Regions from separate parts of the Pseudarthrobacter sp. NS4 genome, predicted to be linked through region 2. Evidence: riboswitches for the same ligand, from Rfam matches in the RefSeq annotation. Region 2 holds a riboswitch; each other region holds the start of a gene.

Region 1 (5,884 bases), 410 kb from region 2:
GTTGGGTGGCGGCCACTGCTGTTTATTGCCCGGGCACGTATTTCGCCGGCTCCGCCATGGCGCCCGCCGCTGCCGCAGCTTCACTTGCCCCCGCGGCTGCCGCCACGTCCCGCCCGGTCACCTGGCCCCCGGCGTCGTGGGAGGTGTAGCGGATGAAGACCCGGTTGTAGCGCCAGTCGAGGTCCGGATGGTGGTTCTGTTCCTCGGCCAGGCGTCCGACGGCGGCAATCAGCTCGAGTGCGGCAGCCGCCGTCGGCGTCTTGAAGACGGTGACCAACCCGCCGTTGCCAAACCGCCAGTCAGGGAGCCCGGCCAAGGCCTCGTCGATGCGTTCCGGGGAAAGGGCGTCTTTACCGGCCACTGCTGCTCCTTGCATCAGGGCGCCGGCCGGCGGAAAGCGGGCCCTACAGGAACTCGGCCCGGCCCTCCATCGCCGACGACGCCAGCGCGTGTTCACGGCGGGGTATGCGACCGGCCGCTTTCGCCAGCCTACCGGCGATAACGGCGTGTTTGAAGGCCTCCCCCATCAGTGCCGGATTCTGTGCCCGGGTCACAGCCGTGGCCAGCAGCACGGCGTCGCAGCCAAGCTCCATCGCAAGGGCAGCGTCCGACGCCGTGCCGATGCCGGCGTCCAGGACGACCGGGACGGAGGCGCGGGACACGATGAGCTCGATGTTGTGCGGGTTGAGGATGCCAAGGCCGGTGCCGATCGGGGACCCGAGCGGCATCACTGCGGTGGCTCCCAGATTTTCCAGCCGCAGGGCAAGGACGGGATCGTCGTTGGTGTACGCGAACACCTTGAAGCCGCGGTTGACCAATTGCTCCGTAGCATCCACCAGCTCCACGGCGTCCGGCAGGAGGGTGTGCTCATCGGCGATAACCTCAAGTTTCACCCAGTCGGTTTCCAGGGCTTCACGGGCCAGTTCCGCGGTGAGGACGGCATCCCGGGCCGTAAAGCACCCGGCAGTATTGGGCAGCACCCGGATGCCGTGGTCCACCAGCAACTGGAAAAGCGAGCCGGTCTCGGCCGTCGAATAGCGCCGCATGGCCACTGTGGTGAGAGAGGTGCCCGACGCCAGGAGCGCCGCGCCCAGGCCGTCAAGGCTGGGGGCACCGCCGGTGCCCATGATGAGCCGGGATGCCAGGGGCACGCCGTCGATGACCAGGGTATCGTCCAGGCCGGACGTGCCTGCGGAAGCGTTGGTGATGGTTTCGGTCATGGTGTCAGCCTCCCTGTACTGCCGTGACAAGCTCGACGTCGTCGCCGTCGGCGAGCGCTGTTGCGGACCACTGGCTGCGGGGCACCACCTGCGCATTGTGCGCCACTGCCACGCCGAGTTTTCCGCCATCCGTGGCCTGGCCGTCAGCGGCGAGCAGGCGGCCGGTAACCTGGCTGACGAGCATGGTGATGGAGGCCCCGTCAGCCACCGTATGTTGAGTTCCGTTCAGGGTGATGTTCATGCTGTCTCCTTGATGTTGAAGCTGGTGGCGGCTGGTTCCCGTCCCGAAAACCTGGCCGGGTCGAACGGTTTCCAGCGGACATCCGCCGTGCCGTCCATCAGGTCCCGGCAGATGGCGGCCGCTGCGGGTGCCAGGAGGACGCCGTGCCGGAAGAATCCGGTGGCAATGATGAGGCCCGGTACGTGCCCGTGCCCTTCGGCTGCGGGTCCGCCGGCCGTCGGCACCCGCCCGAGCAGCGGGGCATTGTCCGGGGTTCCGGGCCGTGCCCTCGCCGTGCATTCAAGCAGCTCAAGTTCCGCGACGGCAGGCACCAGGACCTGGGCATCCCGGAGGAGCTGATAAACGCCGCCTGCGGATACTGCGCCGGCATCGGACCGGGCGCCTGTCGACGACGGGTTGGTCCTTCCAGCCAGCGCATCCTCCCGCTGGGTGGCCCCGATCACCACCGTCCCGTCCTCCCGCGGGACGATATATACCGGAACGCCGTGGACCAGGCCACGGACGGTAGACGTCACCAGGGGCTGGAGCTGCCGCGGCACCGCCAGGCGCAGGATATCGCCGTGGACCGGCCGCAGCGGCAGGTGCAGCCCTTCGGGCAGGCCGGCCAGGGCTGCAGCGTCCAGGCCGTTGGCCACCACTGTTTCCCCGGCAAGGACGCTGCCGCCGCCGGCAAGTCGGGCACCCGCAACGGCTCCGTCGGCCCACACAAGCCCGACAGCCCTGTCCCGGACTGCATAACCGTCCTCAGCGCCTGCCACGGCCGGTCCGTTGTCATTGCTTTCGGAGTTATGCGAGGCCAGGGCGCGCCGCAGGCAGGACACCAGGAGCCGGGGATCCACCTTATGGTCGGCGGGAGTGTCGAGTGCGCAGGCAATGGCAGGGCTCAGCAGGGGTTCCCGACGGCGGGCCTCCCGGACAGTCAGCGGCTCCACGGTCAGGCCGTTGGCCTGCTGCACCCCGCGCAGGTCCATCAGTGCCCGGCGGTCGGCGGCGTCGGCACCCACGGCGAGGGTCGGCGTCGCAAGGTATCCGGAACTTTCACCGGAAGCGGCGGCCAGGTCGGCGGCAAAGCCGGGCCAGCGGGTGGAGGATGCAAGCATAAGTTCCAGGAGATCCTCCTCCTGGTAGTGCAGCTCGCTCACGGGGGCAAGCATCCCGGCGGCGGCCCAGCTGGCACCGGAGCCGGGGGCTTCGTCGATCAGCACTACGGAGCGCCCGGAACGGCTCGCCTCCCAGGCGATGGCGTGCCCGATGACTCCCCCGCCAATCACCGCGACGTCGGCACGGATGGTGCCGTTCTGAGCCCCGGGAGGGGCAGGGTCTTGGCTGCCCATGTGTCTCCTTCCCTACGCCGGCATTAACCGGATCAGGTCAAGCGGTCGGCTCTGACGCCCTCTCAGCCCGGCGCTTTATGACAGCTGCCGCGGGCTCCCGCAGTACGAGGCCAGTGTAGAGGAACTAGGCTTGCAGCCATGAATGTGTCCCACTCCCCTGTTCCCGCTGCTGCAGTTCCCGGTACCGATGCCTTTACGAATGCTGAAGGCACCTCCGGTTTGAAGGCTGCCCGCCTCTACCTCTGCACTGATGCACGCAGGGACCGCGGGGACTTCGCGGAGTTCGTGGATGCGGCGTTCGCCGGAGGCGTGGACATCATCCAGCTGCGCGACAAGACCATCGAGGCGGCCGAGGAGCTGGAGCTGCTGGCGGTCCTGAAGGAAGCCGCAAAACGCCACGGCAGGCTGTGGGCCGTAAATGACCGCGCTGATATCGCCGTGCTGTCCGGTGCACCGGTTTTCCATGTTGGCCAGAAGGACCTCCCCCTGGCCGCGGCCCGCACGCTGCTGAACGGCAACGCTGCCATCGGGCTTTCCAGCCATGCCCCCGGGCAGGTGGACGCTGCCCTCGCTGCCGCGGAAGGTCCGGCCGGGCTGGACTATTTCTGTGTGGGGCCGGTCTGGGCAACCCCGACCAAACCCGGCAGGGCCGCCGTCGGACTGGACCTGGTCAAGTACGTTGCGGCAGCCGGGGCCGGGAGCCAGGTGCCCTGGTTCGCGATCGGCGGCATCGACCACTCCAACGTGGACCAGGTGGTGGAGGCCGGGGCAGGCAGGATCGTGGTGGTGCGCGCCATCACGGAAGCCGACGACCCCGCTGCCGCCGCGGCAGCCCTCCTCGCCGCTTTGGACGGGACTACCTCCTAAGTCACATCTACAACACGGAGCAGCCGCAGGGACATAGATTCCATGCATAACCCGTGTTCTTCGGGCTAGGCTGATTTTCGTGTCACATCATCGGCTGGCTCCCAACATCCACGAGCACAACAACGCCCTCGAGGAAGCCCTGAGCGCGCTGCGGACCGAGCTGGAACTGCCTGGCCCGTATCCGGCAAAAGCGGTCCAGGACGCGGAAGCAGCTGTGGCCTCCCTGCAGCTGCCGGCCTATGACCTGACCGATGTCGGGTTCATCACCATCGATCCGGCGTCATCCACCGATTTGGACCAGGCCCTGTTCATCGAACGCGACGGCGACGGCTACCACGTGCTGTACGCCATCGCAGACGTGCCCTCCTTTGTGACGCCCGGCGGGCCCCTGGACGCCGAAACCCGGCGCCGGGGGCAGACGTTCTACGCCCCTGACGGCAGGATCCCGCTGCATCCGGAAATCATCAGCGAGGGGGCCGGGAGCCTGCTGCCGGAGCAGGACTGTTCCGCCTTCGTCTGGGACTTCCGCCTGGATGGGGACGCCGAAGTCACTGCCGTGACGGTGAGGCGGGCGCGAATTCGCAGCCGCGCCAAGCTCAGCTACAAGGGAGCGCAGGCCGAACTGGATTCGGGCAACGCGCCGCCCGTCCTGCAACTGCTCAAAGAGGTGGGCCTCAAACGCGTGGAGCAGGAACGCGCACGTGACGGAGCCAGCCTCAACATGCCGGACCAGGAGATTATCCAGCTTCCCGACGGCGGCTACCGGATCGCCGCCGCCCCGCAGCTTCCCGTGGAGGACTGGAACGCGCAAATCTCGCTCATGACGGGCATGGCCGCCGCCCAGCTCATGCTGGCCGGCAAAGTAGGAATCCTGCGCACCATGCCCGCCCCCGACGAACGCTCCCTGAACCACTTCCGGCTGCAGACAGAGGTGCTGGGCAAGCCATGGGACGGCGAAGTCAGCTATGGCGAATACCTGCGCACACTGGACCCCACAGATCCGCGCCAGCTTGCCATCATGCATTCCGCAGGAATGCTGTTCCGCGGGGCCGCCTACACCGCCTTCGACGGCACGGTCCCCGAAGACGCAGTGCAATCCGCCATCGGCGCCGCCTACGCCCACACCACCGCTCCGCTGCGCCGGCTGGTGGACCGCTTTGTGCTGGTAATCTGCGAGGCCCTGAGCAACGGCGGCCATGTACCCGCCTGGGCGCGCGAGGCGCTTCCATCGCTGCCCGAGATCATGGCGGGGTCGGACCAGCTGGCGTCGCGGATGGAGCGCATGGCGCTGGACACTGTGGAGGCGGCGCTGCTGGTGAACCACATCGGCCAGGAGTTCGAGGCAATCGTCATCTCCGGGTCCAAGCCGCAAAAGGACAACGGCAACGGCAGCAACGGGAAAAATGGAAACGGCAAGAACGGTAACGGCAACGGCGGCTCCGGAATCATCCAGGTGGCCGAGCCCGCAGTGACCGCCCGCTGCGCCGGTGAGCTGGCGTCCGGCACCAAGGTCCGCGTCCGCCTGGTTTCCTCGGATATTGCCACCCGTGAGGTCCACTTCGAACTGGTGGAGTAATCCGTCCGGCCGGCGCACCGCAGGGCGGGACAGGCCCGAAACCGGTAATCGGGCCCCGTACGGCTAGACTGGAGAAGTAGATATGGATGCCCGGTCGTTGATTTCCTTGATTTGAAACCAACAAGCCCGCCCCTACGCGATCTTGAGATTTGCCCGCTGGTCACCAGTGCCAGCATTTAGATAGCCCGCGATCGGCTTCCACTGGAATTGCTTGCGCGCCCGAGCGTGCTCCGGATCAGCCTTCCCGGCCGGCCCGTTGAGCAGGCAGCGCCATTGCCCAAATGAATAAGGAAACTCCCTGTGAGTGAATTGCATACCCACCAGCTTCTGACGGATGACACCGGCACCGAGACCATCGAGCCCGAAGAAACGATCATCTCGGACGAGAAGCCGCACGAGATCGTGGAAAAGTCCTTCGCTGACTACAACGTCCGCGAGGACATCGTGGAATCGCTGGCCGACGCCGGGATCACCCACCCCTTCCCAATCCAGGCCATGACCCTTCCGGTGGCCCTGTCCGGACACGACATCATCGGACAGGCCAAGACCGGCACGGGCAAGACCCTGGGCTTCGGCATCCCGGCGCTTCAACGCGTTGTTGGACAGGACGACCCCGGCTACGCGAAGCTGGCCGTCCCCGGCGCGC
Region 2 (5,884 bases):
CAGCGGCAACGAACTGGGCGTGGAGGGTTTTGCCCACTTCGGCATAGAGCCAGAAGCACGGCAGGACCGCGGCCGCCAGCACCGCGTAACTGCCCGATGAGGATGCCGCCAGCAGGTGGTCCACGTAGGACTTGGTAACCGGGCCCAGTTCGGGCCGGACGGGGCGGGTGCTCAGCCAGGACCGGTGCAGCTCAGACTCCACTTCGAGGCACTGCCGGGCGGAGGCAGCCCAGAACAGCTGCTCTGCCTCCGTGGGTGCCAGGGCGCTTGCCCGCGCCAGCACCCGCGAGTACCCGTTGAGGTAGATGGCGTCCTGGGCGAGGTAGTAGGCGAACTCCTGCTCGGGCAGGCTGCCCGAGGCGAGTCCGCGGATGAACTCCAGCGCGTAGATCGCGTTGAGGTCCTCGTCGGCTTCGGCCCGCAGCCGTGCAGCGAAACCTCCGGAATGCGGAACCGGGCGCAGGTGGTGGAAGTGGTGGACGGGCCCGTTGCCTGTTCCCACCTCCAGACCTTCGGAAGCTTCGAGCGCGGCTGCCAGCCATGGCTTCACTTCCCGCAGCGACGCCTCCCAGTCCCCCAGCCGCGCCTGCACCGTTGCCATCGCCGATGAGAGGGAACAGCCGGTGCCGTGGCTGTTGCGCGTTGCCACCCGCTCCCCCGGCACCTCGACTACTTCGGCGCCCAGCATGCCGGTGGTGTTGACCAGCGCATCCGGGCATTCCGTCCCGTCCAGGTGGCCTCCCTTGACCAGCACTGTAGTTCCGGTGGCTGCAGCGAGGCGCCTCCCCTGCTCGAGCGCCCCTGCCCAGGAGTCCTGCAGGTCTTCGCCTACCAGCATGGCGAGTTCGGCCAGGTTGGGGGTAATGAGGTGGGCGAGCGGCAGCAGGTCGCGCAGCGCCGCTTCGGCGGACTCCTGCAGCAGCCGGTCACCGCTGGTGGCGACCATCACCGGGTCGAGGACCACGACGGCGGGGCGCACCTTTTCGAGCCACTTGCGGACAGCTGCGATGACATCGGCGTCGCCCAGCATGCCAATTTTTACCGCGTCGATGCTGATGTCATCACTGATGGCGTCCAGCTGTCCTGTGAGGAAGGACGCCGGCGGGACGTGGACCGCCGTCACGCCGCGGGTGTTCTGGGCCGTGAGGGCGGTAATGGCGGCCATGCCGTATCCCCCGTGCGCGGCAATGCTTTTCAGGTCCGCCTGGATACCGGCGCCGCCGGACGGGTCCGATCCCGCAATGGAAAGGACACGGGGCACGTCCCGGCCCGTTCCCGGTTGGGCAGGCGTGGCCTGGAGAGCTTCCACGGGCATAACAAGAGTTGTAGACAAGAGACATCCCTTCGCCGGTACTAGCCGGACAGGTTCAACGGGTGTGGATCTCAGCCGGCCCTTCGCGCGGCACCCCGTGTCGGTTCCCCAGCCTAGCTTTTTTCGCGGTGGCAGGCGCAAGGTGACACATTGCGACCGGATGCCCTGCCCTTAAGTCCCGATGCCGTTTGACCCTTTGTTGCCGTTTAACGCAGGATGCCCGGCCTGCCACTGCTTGTGGCTGGCCGGGCATCGACGGGTTCCCCTAAAGCTCGGAGGCAGGAACTCCAACCCCCAGGATGATGGGCGCCTCGGCCGGCTTGGCGGCAGCGGCCTTGTCGGCACCCGAGGCGGTGGCCGGTTCCGGCGCCTTGGCAGCGTGCGAGTGTCCTGTGCTTGGTGCCGGTGCCTTCTCGTGCTGCTGGACGGACGTCTCGTTGGCGGCACCCTGCGCCCGGCTTGCGCTGCGGTTGCGCCGCGGCCTGCGCTGACGGGACTGCTCAACAGTGTGGTCGGACCAGTCCTTCTCCACTGCTGCGGGGACGGACTGCTGCTGGGCCTTGGCCGGTTCCGGTGTGGAAACCTGGGATTCCGGCTGTTCTGCCGGGGTTCCGACGGCGGGAGCAGGCTCGCCCAGATGGGCAAACGCTTCTGCCAGCCGGTCCAAAGTGAGGGCCGGTTCCGCCTGCTGCCCTTCCGCGTGCTCGACGAACGGCAGGACTACCTTCTCTCCGCCAAACGTCAGGACAGCAGCGGGCCGTGAGGAGGCATCGGCGTCGTGCTTCTCCGCTTCAGCCGGCGTGGCAGGCTGGACAGGCTGCACCTGCCGGGCAGCCGCCACCTCGTCGTCGTGCAGGTGCGCCGCGTGGGCAGCGGCAGCAATGTTGGCCAGCGCCAGCCTGGTGGCTTCCGCTTTTGCATGGCGTTCGGCGTCTGACGGGTCCGGGTGGACGGTGTGCACGTGCACGGCGGCGGCAGCCGGGGCAGCATCAGGCTGCTGGCCGCCGCGTCCGCGCCGGCGCTTGCGGTCCTGACGGACACCGGGCTGGTTGCTGTCGGTCCGCTGGCCCTCGCTGCGGTGTCCTTCAGCACGGGCATCAGGGCGGCTGTCGGTACGCTGCACGTGGTGCTCGGCTGCAACGATGTTGGCGCGGCGGTGCTCCACCGGATCATCGTGGGTGACCACGCCGCGCCCGGCGCAGGCCTCGCACTGCTCCCCGAAAACCTCCAGGAGCCCGGTACCCATGCGCTTGCGGGTCATCTGGACCAGGCCCAGGGACGTGACTTCGGCAACCTGGTGCTTGGTGCGGTCGCGGCCCAGGCATTCGACCATGCGGCGCAGGACCAGGTCCCGGTTGGATTCAAGGACCATGTCGATGAAGTCGATCACGATGATGCCGCCGATGTCGCGGAGGCGGAGCTGGCGCACCACTTCCTCGGCAGCTTCGAGGTTGTTCTTGGTGACTGTTTCCTCGAGGTTGCCGCCGCTGCCGGTGAACTTGCCGGTGTTCACGTCCACCACTGTCATGGCTTCGGTCCGGTCGATGACCAGCGAACCGCCGGAAGGCAGGAAGACCTTGCGTTCCAGAGCCTTGTGGATCTGCTCGTCAATCCGCCAGGCCGCGAAGATGTCCTGGTCCTTGGTCCACTTCTCGAGGCGGCCCACGAGGTCCGGGGCCACGTAGGTGACGTAGGCCTCGATGGTGTCCCAGGCTTCTTCGCCGGAAACGATCAGCTTGGAGAAATCCTCGTTAAAGACGTCACGGACCACCTTGATGGTGAGGTCGGGTTCGCCGTACAACAGTTCCGGGGCCAGGACCTTGGTGGAGGTGGACTGGCTTTCGATGCCTTCCCACTGGGCACGCAGCCGGTTGATGTCGTGCGTCAGCTCTTCCTCGGACGCTCCCTCGGCGGCGGTGCGGACAATGACGCCTGCCTGCTCCGGGAGACGGTCCTTGAGGATGCGCTTGAGGCGGTTGCGTTCGACGTCGGGCAGCTTCCGGGAGATGCCCGTCATGGAACCGCCGGGAACATACACGAGGTAGCGGCCCGGCAGCGAGATCTGGCTGGTGAGGCGGGCGCCCTTGTGGCCGACGGGGTCCTTGGTTACCTGGACCAGGACGGTATCGCCGGATTTGAGGGCGTTTTCGATGCGGCGCTGCTTACCTTCGAGGTTGACGGCCTCCCAGTTCACCTCGCCGGCGTACAGGACGGCGTTGCGGCCACGTCCGATGTCAACGAAGGCTGCCTCCATGGAGGGCAGCACGTTCTGGACCTTGCCCAGGTAAACGTTGCCGATCAGCGAATCCTGCTGGGTCTTGGACACGAAGTGTTCGGCCAGGACGCCGTCCTCAAGGACGGCAATCTGGATTCTGTCGTCGCGCTGCCGGACGATCATCTGGCGGTCAACCGATTCGCGGCGGGCCAGGAACTCTGCCTCGGTGATGACGGTGCGGCGGCGTCCGGTGTCGCGGGACTCGCGCCGGCGCTGCTTCTTCGCCTCCAGGCGGGTTGAACCCTTGACGCTGGTGACCCGGTTGCTGACGGCAGGTTCGCTGACCGCGCGCGGCGCGCGGACACGGGTCACGGTGTTGGGCGGGTCGTCATTCCCGCCGCCGGTCAGCTCAAGGTCCTGGTCGCCACGACGGCGGCGGCGACGGCGGCGGGACGTGACGCCTTCTTCCAGCTGCCCGGCCTGCTCTTCGTCGGCCTCGTCAGCGGAAATGTCTTCAGTATCGCTGTCGGTTCCAGCCTCCACGTCACGCTCGTCGGCGCGGCCGCGGTTCCGGCGGCCACGGCCCCGGCGCCTGCGGCGGCTGGCGGAATCCTCGGCGTCGCCGTCTTCGGCGTCGTCCTCTTCAGGCTCTTCGGCGGCGGCTGCCGCGGGGCGCACCACGGTACTGAGGTCCGGGGCCTGGAACAGTACGGAGGTGGGGGAAGCAGGTTCCATGAACAGGGAGCCGAACGGGCTGGCGGCCGCGGGCGCCGCTGCGGCAGGTGCGGTTTCCTCTTCGGCCCCGGGATCTTCTTCGGCCCCGGCTTCCGGGGCGCCGGCCTCGGGGGCAACGGCTTCCGGGGCAGTCTTCGACGGCGCCTGGCCGGCTTCAGGGGCTGCAGAGGCCCCGGACGGCACCTCCACTGCCGGAGCGGCATCCGGGGCTTCCGTCACCGCGTCCGCCACGACGGGCGTTTCCTGCTCCGCGGGAACGGCATCAGCCGCTGCCGTGTCAGCTTCCCGGGCCGGTGCGGAGGTTTTGCGGGTGGCAACACGACGGCGGCGGACCGCCTTGGTTTCGGCTTCCGCCTCGGGGGCAGCCACGGGCGGCGCGCTCTCTTCGGCTCCGGCGGCAGTATCTGCAGGGCCGCCGGTTCCTGCTGCTTCGTCTCCTGCTCCTTCGTCGGCGAAGGCCGGGAGCGGCACGGCGTCCGCTTTCTTGCGCGAGCGGGTGCGGCGGGCGGGTGCCTTGGTTTCGGCGGCGGCAGCTTCCACGTTTTCGGCGGTCGCGTCGTCGGCAGGTCCGTTCTCCGCAGCGTTCTCTGCGTCCGTGTTCCCGGTTTCTCCGGTCAGGCCGTCGTCGGCCTTCGGTGCTGCTTTGCGGCGGCTCCTGGCAGCCCTCTTGGGTGCAACAGCGGCGTCCGCAGCCGCAGCATCATCATTAACGGCCAATTCTTGTTCATTTTCCATATGCAGCAGCGCTCCTGCCCCTGATGTACCGCCACATCCGGCACCCATTGGGCACATATTGTCAAAACCCGCAGGCGTTGACAGAAGTCAAGTGGATACTCCCAGGTTCGCACCGGCGTTGGGGTGCGGCAGCCCGTGGGAGCCGGCGGGATGTCCTGAAACCCGTTGTTCTGCGTGCTACAACCAGGTGCCGCCCAATGGAGTCGCGGGAGTCTGGATCGGAAGCATCCGAAGCCTGCCCTGCTCGTCATTGGCGGTCTTGAGAACAAGCCACCGGACCGGAGTCCGAATGTGGATCGGCTTCCAGCCACGTTTATTCTCTCATACCCCGGCTAAATCCCGGCGGAAGCGGGAGCTGTAGTCGCCTGCCTGGGGATGGCTTCCAGCCGCCGGCGTTACAATCGGGCAAGGAGCACCGGACGAAAAGGACGCCATACCAATGCCCAGCATCTCCCCCGCCAGCAGCACCCATGCCGCGGACCGGACCCTCGGCCCGGACAGCACCACAGCAGCTGTCCCCACGATGACCCGCGACCGTCCTTTCGGCTGGCTGCTGGTGATCACCGGCGCCATCGGCTGGCTGGCCTCCGGAACCCTTGTCCTGGAAAAACTCGCGGTGCTCCAGGATCCCAACCACAGCACAGTGTGCGACGTTAATCCGTGGATCTCCTGCGGCGATGTCATGAAGACCTGGCAGAGTTCGCTGTTCGGCTTCCCCAATATGTTCATCGGGATCGTGGCGTTCGCCGTCGTCATCACCGTGGGCATGGCGCTGCTTTCCGGGGCTGCCTTTGCCCGGTGGTTCTGGGTGGGCCTGCAGACAGGCGTCACGCTCGGTTTCATCTTCGTTGTGTGGCTGTGGTCCCAGGCCCTCTACGACATCCGCA
Region 3 (5,884 bases), 1.7 Mb from region 2:
AGGGCAGCCCACTGCAGGGCGGTTCGGACGCCCGTTACGCGGGTGGTGACTGCCATGTCCTGTACTCCTTCGCGCCGTGAGACAACATAGTAAGCATGATTACTAATAAAAGCTAAGTAGCCTTTGTTTCCCGGCCGGCCCGGCCACTGACCCTGCGGCGCCCAAGGGATTATGCCGAGCCTGACAGCGGAACCCGGGTAGGGCAAACTGCGCCCACCGCTGAAAAGGGCCAGTAGGCTGGGATGAGAACCGTTTGGCAGGACGCGGCACCCCGTCCCCGTGTGCAACCCGTGGCGACCAGTCCATCGGAGTTCCGCCATGGTTCCCGGGAATTTCACTACCAACCATCCCCACAGCGCCCCGCGCTACTTCCACGACCTGCAGGATCTGGTCCTGGAGAGTTCCGACGTCGAGGCCTTCCTGGCTGAGTTGGCCGCCGTAGCTGCCCGTAGCCTTTCATCCCCCGCCCTGCCCGTAGCTTGCGGCGTCGCTGTTCCGGCGCAGGAAAGCGACCACAGTGGCGGGCAGTGACCAGACCGCCAAGGCCATGGACGAACTGCAGAACAGTTTCCAGGAGGGCCCTTCCTGACCGCCATGGACGGAATGCAGACAGTTGCGTGTCACTGCTCCTTGAGCGGCGCAGCCGGTCATACCGGCTGGTCAGCAGCCGCTGATTGTGGTTTCGGCAGCCTGCAGGATGACGTCGCGGAGCTTTCCTGACCTGCCAAAGGCCGCCCGCTGCAGCTGGGCCCCCGTCCCTTCCCGAAGGATCTCCCGCACTCCCTCGTCAACAAGCTCAGCGTCCCCCGTTTCTGCCAGGACGGGAGCTACATGCGCGAGCAGTGCAGCGACGCATTCGGCCGCAGGCATTGGCCGGTTACGGACAGGGTGGATCAGGTCGTCCTCCATGCCAAAGCGGCTGGCCCGCCAGGACGCCAGCCGGATCATCTCGACGGGGATCCTCGCCGGCGGCAACCCCCGGGACCATTCCCTGGCTGCAGTTTCCACCAGGGCACGGGCCACGGCCGCGATGGCAATGGCATGGCCAGCCTTCAGGCAGACATCCGGAACCCGGATCTCCACGGTGGGAAAGGTGGAAGACAGGCGCGCATCAAAATAGATCATTGCCCTGTCCAGGAGGACATTGCAGGAGAGCAGCATGTCCAGCAGGTTCCGGTAAGCGGCCGCCGACCCGAAAATTCCGGTAGGTCCGGCAGTGGGCCAGCGCCGCCACACCTGGTAGCGGAAGCTGGCATAGCCGGTGTCCTGCCCGTGCCAGTAAGGCGAATTCGCGGACAAGGCAATAAGGACTGGAAGCCAGACCCGGATGCGGTCCAGGACGGCCACGCCCTCCTCATCCGACTCAACCGAGACGTGGATGTGAAACCCACACATCAGCTGCTCCCGCAGGATCAGCCCAAACCGCTCTTCCATGGCCTGGTAGCGGGCCTGGCTTTGGGTATGGGGCAGGCTGGCCAAGGGGGAGGTGCCCAAGGCTACGGCGCGTGCACCGAACGAGGCTGCCTGCCGGTCCGCTTCGGCGCGCCCCATCCGCAGTGCAGCCGCCAGGTCCCCGAGATCGGTGAAAGGCGCTGAGACCGCCTCCACCTGCTCGCGCTGGACCTCCGCTGTAAGGCTGGTCTTCCGTTTGGTGGCCTTCGTACGTGATTCACCTTCGGTCGGCGGCTGTTTCGACGCGGCCGGGTGAGGGGCTTCCAGCAGGAAATCACCAGCCACGGGTGCGTGGTTTCCGGTGCGGGCATCAACAAGCAGGAACTCTTCCTCCACCCCGAAAGTCCGCACGGCCCCCACTAGCCTTCCGGCCCGCTCCAGGCATAGGGATTCACATGCTGTCCGCCGCCGCGGCCGTGCTCGTACCCCTGCTGCCACGCCTTGCCGATGGCTGACACCAGTTCGGCAAACAAAGGATAGTAGGGATGGTCCGGGCCGATGAAGATCATTTCATCCCAGGCTTTGTCCACTGCCGCCCGGACCTGGTTCCCCGTTGCTGGTCCGGTCATGACTGTGCCCTCCTGGTCTGGAAATGCCGCCATTCGCCTCGAATGTACTCCCGCGCGCGCGGGAGTGTCCATAGCCGGTACAGTCGGGAACTCCGGACTGCCCGGCGCGCCTAGTCCTCGGCGCCCGGCCGGAGGATTTCGCGCAGGGCCTCCACCACCAGGTCGTGGTCCTGCACCTGGGGCAGGCCGGAAACAGTGACGGTGGCTACTGCGCCTACGCCCGTGACGTAGAGCGGGAAGGACCCGCCGTGCGCGGCGTAGCGGGTTTGATCAAACCACCCCTGGTCTTCGATCCGGCCGCCCCGGAGCCGGCCACGCAAACCCACAAGAAGCGAGGGTACTTCGTACCGGGCGGCGGTACGCTGCTTTGCCCGGATCCAGTGTTCGTTGTCTGGTGTGGCGCCGGGCAAGGCCACGTGGAACAGGACCTGTTCCCCCTTGGTGATGTCGATTGCGATGGGTAATCCGCGCTCCTTGCCGAGCTCCACGAGGAGAAGGCCAAGGTTCAGCGAATCGTCCAGCGAGAAGCCGGGGAACTGGAGCTCGCGGATTTCCGCCTCGATACGGCCGATGAGGGCTTCCAGCGACCCCTCAGGCTGCGCGGCATCGGAGTCCGGATCAAAGTAAGTCACATGCGGTGGATTGGCAGTCATGGCCCACAATCTACCCCTCTCCGGGTATAAACTGGACCACGCCCAACAGGGCAGTTTCGCCCAACCAACCAAGCATCACTTAACGACAGGGGAGCGCCGCCGTCGGCACTGGCCAGGCCAGGGACCGCAGGTGGGCGCTGAGAGTGCGGACAGCCGCAGACCCTCGAACCTGATCCGGTTAGTACCGGCGCAAGGGAGTCGAGTTCTCGAAGTGTTCGGCAACGGCAGTAAGTGCCGCTTGCCGCGCTTTCCCCTCCTGTTTCCCAGGAGGATCACATGAGCACTACATCAATCAAGAAGACCACCCGTAAGTCCTGGCGTGTCGTGGACATTGTGGTGGCGGCCCTGATCGCCATCGCCGGTGGCGTTATCTTTTGGGCCTGGTCGCAGGGCGCGGCCGCAGTGTCTGCGCCGATGAACGCCGTTTACCCGCCCCTGACCGGCCTGATCGCCGGCGGCTGGATGATCCCGGCGGTGCTGGGCATGCTCATCATCCGCAAGCCCGGCGCGGCACTGTTCTGCGAGACCGTTGCAGCCACCGGGGAGCTCCTCATGGGCTCGCAGTACGGCGCATCCGTGCTGTTCTCCGGCCTTGTCCAGGGCCTCGGCGCAGAGATCATCTTCGCGATCTTCGTGTACAAGAAGTTCAACCTGCCCGTTTCACTGCTCGCCGGTGCTGCGGCCGGCTTCTTCTGCGGCCTGAACGACTCCTTCGCGCCATGGGGCTGGAACATCGCCTACTCCGGCGGCGACAAGCTGGCGTACATCGTGTTCACCGCGATTTCCGGAGCGGTCATCGCTGGTGCCCTGTCCTGGATCGCCACCCGCGGACTGGCGAAGACCGGCGTGCTGAGCTCCTTCGCCTCGCGCAAGGCAGCCACGGAGCCCGTCTTCTCCTGATGCAGGCAGATTCCCACCAGTCCGAAGCGGTCCGGCCGGCGGCAGTCACCGCCCGCGGCTGGGGCTGGCGGCACGCCGGCCGCACCAGGCCCGCGGTCAATGCCCTTGACCTGGACGTCAGGCCGGGGGAGCGGGTGCTGCTGCTCGGCCCCTCCGGCGCCGGCAAATCCACCCTCCTGCATGCCCTGGCCGGGGTCTTGGGGGACGCGAACGACGACGGCGAGGCGGGCGATTCGGATGAGTCGGGTTCGCTGCTGGTCGACGGCGGTTCCCCCCGCGGGCAGCGCGGCCGGGCCGGGCTGATGCAGCAGGACCCCGAAACACAAGTGGTCCTCTCCAGGGTGGGGGACGACGTCGCCTTCGGGGCGGAAAACCTCGCCGTGCCGCGCGACGCCATCTGGACCCGCGTGCATGAGGCACTGGCCGACGTCGGGCTTGCCCACCTGCCGCTGGACCATCCGACGTCGGCACTGTCCGGGGGGCAGAAACAGCGGTTGGCGCTGGCGGGAATCCTTGCGATGCGGCCCGGGCTGATCCTCCTGGATGAGCCCACCGCCAACCTTGATCCGGCGGGGGTGCTGGAGGTCCGCGACGCCGTGGGGCGCTGCCTGGACAAGACCGGCGCAACGCTGGTTGTGGTGGAGCACCGGGTATCCGTATGGAAGGACCTGGTGGACCGGATTGTGGTCCTGCAGCCCGGTTCCGCCTCTGATCCTGCCGTGCTGCTGGACGGGCCGCCGGACCAGGTGCTGAGCGAGGCCCGGAGCCTGCTGATGGCCGCCGGGGTGTGGGTTCCCGGGTACGTTCCGGCCACCCGTGCCCGGGCGGTGCATCCGTCCCCCGGGCTTTCCGGTCCTGGGGCTGGAAATATCCTGCTGGCCGCGGAGAAACTGGCCGTGTCCCGTGAACGTCCGCGGCGCAGGGGGCTCCGCAAAATTCCGCCGGTCCCTGTACAGGAAGACATTTGCGCGCAAGTGCGGGCCGGGCAGGCGCTCGCGGTTACCGGGCCGAACGGGGCAGGAAAATCAACCTTCGCCCTGACCCTCGCGGGACTCCTGGCGCCGGTTGCCGGCAACGTCTCAGCCACCCTGGACCTGAGCCGGGGAGCGGGAATAGACCCTTACGCATGGAAGGCCGAGCAACTGATCGAACGGGTGGGCACAGTGTTCCAGGAACCCGAGCACCAGTTCGTCACCGGCAAGGTGCTGGATGAGCTGCTGTTCGGTCCGCGGCACCTGGGCCATGGCGAGGAACGCGTAGACGAGCTGCTGGAGCGGCTGCGGCTCACCGCGCTGGTGGACGCCAATCCCTACACGCTTTCCGGCGGGGAAAAGCGGCGGCTTTCCGTGGCGACCGTCCTTGCAGCAAGCCCCCAGGTCCTGGTCCTGGACGAGCCGACCTTCGGCCAGGACGCCAATACATGGGCGGAACTCGCGTCCTTCCTCTCCGAGCTCCTGGACGCCGGGACCGCTGTGGTGTCGGTGACCCACGATGCCGAGTTCACCGCCGCCCTGGGCGGGACGGAGCTGCGGATGGCCGCGGTGGAACCGGTGGCCCCATGAGGCAGGAGCTGAACCTGCACGGCAACCAGGCCCTCCTGACCCGCGCCAACCCGCTGAGCAAAGCCGCCGCCGTCATCCTCATCACTGTGGTGCTGGCGCTGTCCATCGACTGGGTATCCGCTTCGGTGGCGCTGGTCTTTGAGTTCCTGCTGTTTCCGTTGGCCGGCCTCACGCTGACGCTGCTGTGGCAGCGTGGCTGGCCGCTGATCATCGCTGCGGCGGTGGGCGGCTGGAGTACCTCCATCCTGGCGCCGGACAGCGGCAGGACGCTCATCGACGTTGGCATCTGGACCATGAGCGAGGGTTCACTGGAGATGGGCATCGGGTTCATGCTCCGCGGCCTGGCCATTGCGCTGCCTGCCGTGCTGCTCATGAGCTGTACGGATCCCACCGACCTCGCAGACGCGCTGGCGCAGAAGGCACGGCTGCCGCACCGTTTTGTGCTGGGGACCCTTGCCGCCATGCGGCTGGTGGGACTGATGGCTGAGGAATGGCAGACCATTGGCATGGCACGGCGGGCCCGGGGTGTGGGCTCGCGCGGCAGTGCTGTCCAACGGGTGAAGGCGACACTCGGCCAGAGCTTCGGGCTCCTGGTCCAGGCGATCCGGCGTGCGTCCCGGCTGGCTGTCACCATGGAAGCCCGCGGTTTCGGTGGCGGAAGCCGGACCTGGGCCCGCGAGTCCACCTACAGTGTGCTTGATGCCTGGGTGCTGGCGGGAGGCCTGCTCGTGGCAGGGCTGGCGGTAGC

What was found. Region 2 has a riboswitch for thiamine pyrophosphate ahead of thiD (bifunctional hydroxymethylpyrimidine kinase/phosphomethylpyrimidine kinase). Riboswitches for the same ligand answer to the same signal wherever they lie in the genome.
Region 1: it holds a riboswitch for thiamine pyrophosphate, as region 2 does, so the genes downstream of both, thiO (glycine oxidase ThiO) here and thiD (bifunctional hydroxymethylpyrimidine kinase/phosphomethylpyrimidine kinase) in region 2, are expected to answer to the same signal.
Region 3: it holds a riboswitch for thiamine pyrophosphate, as region 2 does, so the genes downstream of both, NXY83_RS19460 (ECF transporter S component) here and thiD (bifunctional hydroxymethylpyrimidine kinase/phosphomethylpyrimidine kinase) in region 2, are expected to answer to the same signal.

The regions. Positions count from the first base shown of each region.
Region 1 is NZ_CP103288.1:2,888,186-2,894,069, forward strand. Features, by position in the region: gene NXY83_RS13555 (4a-hydroxytetrahydrobiopterin dehydratase) at 23-361, opposite strand; gene NXY83_RS13560 (thiazole synthase) at 405-1,220, opposite strand; gene thiS (sulfur carrier protein ThiS) at 1,225-1,461, opposite strand; gene thiO (glycine oxidase ThiO) at 1,458-2,795, opposite strand; TPP riboswitch at 2,788-2,906, opposite strand; gene thiE (thiamine phosphate synthase) at 2,934-3,662, shown strand; gene NXY83_RS13580 (RNB domain-containing ribonuclease) at 3,742-5,238, shown strand; gene NXY83_RS13585 (DEAD/DEAH box helicase) at 5,539-5,884, shown strand, end outside.
Region 2 is NZ_CP103288.1:2,474,440-2,480,323, forward strand. Features, by position in the region: gene thiD (bifunctional hydroxymethylpyrimidine kinase/phosphomethylpyrimidine kinase) at 1-1,315, opposite strand, end outside; TPP riboswitch at 1,323-1,420, opposite strand; gene NXY83_RS11690 (Rne/Rng family ribonuclease) at 1,578-4,997, opposite strand; gene NXY83_RS11695 (vitamin K epoxide reductase family protein) at 5,437-5,884, shown strand, end outside.
Region 3 is NZ_CP103288.1:4,139,448-4,145,331, reverse strand. Features, by position in the region: gene NXY83_RS19485 (DUF4383 domain-containing protein) at 1-56, opposite strand, end outside; gene NXY83_RS19480 (hypothetical protein) at 319-531, shown strand; gene NXY83_RS19475 (carboxylate-amine ligase) at 661-1,803, opposite strand; gene NXY83_RS19470 (hypothetical protein) at 1,812-2,021, opposite strand; gene NXY83_RS19465 (heme-degrading domain-containing protein) at 2,132-2,674, opposite strand; TPP riboswitch at 2,752-2,888, shown strand; gene NXY83_RS19460 (ECF transporter S component) at 2,951-3,574, shown strand; gene NXY83_RS19455 (ABC transporter ATP-binding protein) at 3,574-5,136, shown strand; gene NXY83_RS19450 (energy-coupling factor transporter transmembrane component T family protein) at 5,133-5,884, shown strand, end outside.